Regions from separate parts of the Variovorax sp. V35 genome, predicted to be linked through region 1. Evidence: riboswitches for the same ligand, from Rfam matches in the RefSeq annotation. Region 1 holds a riboswitch; the other holds the start of a gene.
What was found. A riboswitch is a leader RNA that binds a small molecule or an ion and turns the genes downstream of it on or off. The one in region 1 is predicted to bind S-adenosylhomocysteine.
Positions count from the first base shown of each region.

Region 2: it holds a riboswitch for S-adenosylhomocysteine, as region 1 does, so the genes downstream of both, metH (methionine synthase) here and ahcY (adenosylhomocysteinase) in region 1, are expected to answer to the same signal.

Region 1 is NZ_AP028666.1:6,322,216-6,324,675, reverse strand. It holds gene ACAM42_RS29135 (alpha/beta fold hydrolase) at 1-406, opposite strand, end outside; gene phaP (TIGR01841 family phasin) at 429-926, opposite strand; S-adenosyl-L-homocysteine riboswitch at 1,178-1,246, shown strand; gene ahcY (adenosylhomocysteinase) at 1,312-2,460, shown strand, end outside.
Region 2 is NZ_AP028666.1:231,522-233,981, reverse strand. It holds gene metH (methionine synthase) at 1-1,555, opposite strand, end outside; S-adenosyl-L-homocysteine riboswitch at 1,626-1,701, opposite strand; gene ACAM42_RS01115 (triacylglycerol lipase) at 1,834-2,460, shown strand, end outside.

The DNA of each region.
Region 1 (2,460 bases):
TCTCCTGCCCGATGGCGCCGCCCATCGACGCCCCCACGACGTGGGCGCGCGCGATGCCCAGCGCGTCGAGCAGGCCGGCGCAGTCGTCGGCCATGTCGCGCAGCGTGTAGGGCACCTGCAGCGGGCGCCCGGCCATGGCCTGCAGCATCAGCGCCTGGATGTCGGGCACGCCGGCGTGCGGCAGGTGGGTGGAGTGGCCGATGTCGCGGTTGTCGAAGCGGATCACGTAGTGGCCGCCGGCCTGCGCCAGGGCGGCGCAGAACGCGTCGTCCCACGCGACCATCTGGGCGCCGAGGCCCATGACCAGCAACAGCGGCGGCGCCTCGGGGTCGCCGAAGCTGTCCCAGGCCAGTTCGATGCCGTTGGCGCGGGTGCGCCGTTCGGTGCGGGGCGCGACGGCGGTCATGCGGGCCTTTCTTTGCTTCCTGTTACTTGCGCTGCAGCAGCTTCGTGACCTCGTCCACGTTGGCCTGGATGCGCTGGCGCACCACATCGAAGGCGTCGGCCTGCGACTTGGCGGCCAGGGTGGCCAGCTCCTTGATGTCGTCGACGGCGCGCTGGAACGACTGGCGGCCCAGCTCGTCGAGCTTGGCGAGGTTTTCCTTCGGGTCCTTGCCCGGCATCGCCTTGGCGGCGGTCTGCCATTCGGCGATGGCCGTCTTGATCATCTCGGTCTGTCGCTGCACCACGGTCTGCAGGCCCTGGTAGGACTTCTCGTTGGCCTGCATCAGCGCCTGCAGGTCCTTGCGGCCGCTGTCGAGCAGCTTGCCGGCGCCGCCGGTGAGGTTCAGGTTCTGCAGGCGCTCGGCCATGCCCTTGAGGTTCTTCATCGGATCGAGCATGTCCGCGGCGGACGGCGCCGCCTGCTTCGCGCCGGCGCTGCTGGCGGTGGTTTTTTTCGCGGCGGCTTTCTTGGCAGTGGCCATGGTGCGGAATCTCCTGTGTCGGGTGATGAAAACAATCGAACGGGTGGATGCAGGCAGCGGCCGGGCGGCCGGGGCCCGCCGCCACGATACGCCGGGCCGGCGCGGCTCAGGGCGCTCCAAGCGCGGATTTGCCTGCGGAGTTTCCCGGGGTGGCCCGCGCGGCACGGCCCGGCCTGGCGGGTGTCCGCGCTTTCCGTGATGTGGGATGCCCCGGTCGATTGGCGGGCCGGGCGGCCGCGACTACAATCCGGCGCTCCGAGGAGCGTTGCAGCGCCGTCAGGCGTGAGGCTCGGACCACATCGCAACCACGCTCACCCGCTGTTCTCGCGGTGAGTCTTTCTTCCCCGTACGCAGTGGCATCTTTCAAACCAGTTTTGGAGTTCACATGAGCGCTGTACTCAAGCCCACCCCCGTCTCGACCGCCGACCAGGCGATTGCCGACCTGTCCCTTGCCGCCTGGGGCCGCAAGGAAATCAAGATCGCCGAAACCGAGATGCCCGGCCTGATGGCCATCCGTGAAGAGTTCTCGAAGGGCCAGGCCCTGAAGGGCGCGCGCATCACGGGCTCGCTGCACATGACCATCCAGACGGCCGTGCTCATCGAGACGCTGCAAGCCCTGGGCGCCGAAGTGCGCTGGGCCTCGTGCAACATCTTCTCGACGCAGGACCACGCCGCCGCCGCCATCGCCGCCGCCGGCACGCCGGTGTTCGCCATCAAGGGCGAGTCGCTGAAGGACTACTGGGACTACACCCACGCCATCTTCGACTTCGGTCCCAAGGGCTCGAAGGGCGAAGGCCCGAACATGATCCTGGACGACGGCGGCGACGCCACGCTGCTCATGCACCTGGGCCAGCGCGCCGAGAAGGACCTGGGCGTGCTCGCCAACCCGACCAGCGAAGAAGAGCGCATTCTTTACGCCGCCATCAAGGCCAAGCTGGCCGTGGACGACACCTGGTACACCCGCAAGTCGGCCGAGATCATCGGCGTGACCGAAGAGACCACCACCGGCGTGCACCGCCTGAACGAGATGAGCGCCAAGGGCACGCTGCTGTTCCGCGCCATCAACGTGAACGACTCGGTCACCAAGAGCAAGTTCGACAACCTGTACGGCTGCCGCGAATCGCTGGTGGACGGCATCAAGCGCGCGACCGACGTGATGATCGCCGGCAAGGTGGCCTGCGTGGCCGGCTACGGCGACGTGGGCAAGGGCTCGGCCCAGGCGCTGCGTGCACTGTCGGCGCAGGTGTGGGTCACCGAAATCGACCCGATCAACGCCCTGCAGGCCGCCATGGAAGGCTACAAGGTCGTGACCATGGAGTACGCCGCCGACAAGGCCGACATCTTCGTGACCACCACCGGCAACCGCGACGTGATCCGCCACGAGCACATGGCCGCCATGAAGGACCAGGCCATCGTCTGCAACATCGGCCACTTCGACAACGAGATCGACGTCGCGTCGATCGAGAAGTACGAGTGGGAAGAGATCAAGCCGCAGGTGGACCACATCACCTTCCCGGACGGCAAGAAGATCATC
Region 2 (2,460 bases), 1.2 Mb from region 1:
GCACGCGGCTGGTGGTGGCGCCGCCGATGAGCAGCGGGATCTTCTTGATGCGGAAGTGGTCGTCCTTCTGCATCTCGCCGGCCACGTACTGCATCTCTTCGAGGCTGGGCGTGATGAGGCCCGACAGGCCCACGATGTCCGCGCCCTCGACCTTGGCCTTCGCCAGAATTTCGTGGCACGGGACCATCACGCCCATGTTCACCACTTCGAAGTTGTTGCACTGGAGCACGACGGTGACGATGTTCTTGCCGATGTCGTGCACGTCGCCCTTCACGGTGGCGATGATGATCTTGCCCTTGGTGCGCACGTCGCGGCCCGCGGCCTCGTCCTGGCGCTTTTCTTCCTCGATGTAGGGAATGAGGTGGGCCACGGCGGACTTCATCACGCGCGCCGACTTCACCACCTGCGGCAGGAACATCTTGCCCTGGCCGAACAGGTCGCCCACGATGTTCATGCCGTCCATGAGCGGGCCTTCGATCACGTGCAGCGGACGCCCGCCCTTGGCGAGGATCTGCTGGTAGGCCTCTTCGGTGTCTTCGACGATGAAGTCGGTGATGCCGTGCACCATGGCGTGCGACAGGCGCTGGTTGACGTGCACCGGGTGCTCGGGCGTGCCGCGCCATTCGAGCTTCTTGCTGTCGTCCTTGGCGCCGCTCTTGGCGGTCTCGGCCACTTCGACCAGGCGCTCGCCCGCGTCGGGGCGGCGGTTGAGCACCACGTCTTCCACGCGCTCGCGCAGCGTGGGTTCGAGGTCGTCGTACACGCCGACCATGCCGGCGTTGACGATGCCCATGTCCATGCCCGCCTGGATCGCGTGGTACAGGAACACGGTGTGGATGGCCTCGCGCACCGGGTCGTTGCCGCGGAAGCTGAAGCTCACGTTGCTCACGCCGCCCGACACCTTGGCGCCGGGCAGGTTCTGCTTGATCCAGCGCACGGCGTTGATGAAGTCGACCGCGTAGTTGTCGTGCTCCTCGATGCCGGTGGCGATGGCGAAGATGTTCGGGTCGAAGATGATGTCTTCGGGCGGAAAGCCCACCTCGTCGACCAGCACGCGGTAGGCGCGTTCGCAGATCTCGATCTTGCGTGCGTAGGTGTCGGCCTGGCCCTTCTCGTCGAAGGCCATGACCACGGCGGCCGCGCCGTAGCGCTTGACCAGCTTGGCCTCGTGCTTGAACTTGTCCACGCCCTCCTTCATGGAGATCGAGTTGACGATGCCCTTGCCCTGGATGCAGCGCAGGCCGGCCTCGATGACCTCCCACTTGGAGCTGTCGACCATCACCGGCACGCGCGCGATGTCGGGCTCGCTGGCGATGAGGTTCAGGAAACGCACCATGGCGGCCTTGCTGTCGAGCATGGCCTCGTCCATGTTGATGTCGATCACCTGCGCGCCGTTCTCGACCTGCTGGCGCGCGACGGCCAGGGCGTCCTCGAACTGGCCGTTGAGGATCATGCGCGCGAAGGCCTTGGAGCCGGTGACGTTGGTGCGCTCGCCGATGTTGACGAACAGCGAGCCTTCGCCGATGGCGACCGGCTCGAGGCCGGACAGCTTCATGGGAGGGGGAGCGACGGGAGCGGAAACGGATGCGGGAATCTGGGACATGGCCTCACCTGCGGAAGAGTCGGACAGGCGAGCGTCGTTGTCGCCCCAAGCCTGACGATTCGCCTCTGTGGCGAACCGCTGCAACGCTCCTTGGGAAGTCGCGCATTTTAGGTCGATTCGATTGCGCCCTGGGAAAACCCCAGTTTTCATTCCTGCACGTGTCAACAGAATGCGCCCACCGTTTCTGAACGAACGTTCGTGTTTTTAACCAAACGTAAGGGAGTTCGCCGATGGCCAGGAAGTGGAATGTCCGGTTGCAGCATGCAGCCACCCCGATGCGCGCCGTGGCCTTGAGCTGCGGCCTCCTGGCCGCCGCGGCCCTCGCGGTTCATGCGCCACCGGCGCGTGCCGCCGCCGGCGACAGCGCCACGCGCGTCGAGGCCCGCGTCACCTCCGACACGGCGAAGACCAAATACCCGATCGTGCTGGTCCACGGCCTGCTGGGCTTCGACAACCTGCTGGGCGTCGACTACTTCTACGACATCCCCGGCAGGCTGGCCGCTGCGGGCGCCAAGGTGTACGTGGCGCAGGTGTCGGGCACCAACACCTCCGAGATCCGCGGCGAGCAGCTGCTGCAGGAGCTCAAGACCATCCGCGCGCTGGAGCAGAACCCCACGCTCAAGTTCAACCTGATCGGCCATTCGCAGGGCTCGCCCACGGTGCGCTACGTGGCGGCGGTGGCGCCCGACATGGTGGCCTCGGTCACGTCGGTGGGCGGTGCCAACGGCGGCTCGAAGGTGGCCGACCTGCTCGCCAAGCTGCCCGAAGGCGGCATCGGCCAGACCCTGGTGGTGAAGGCCGTCGGCCTGCTGACGGGGCTGATCGGCTTTCTCTCGGGCAAGGACCCGAGCCAGCTG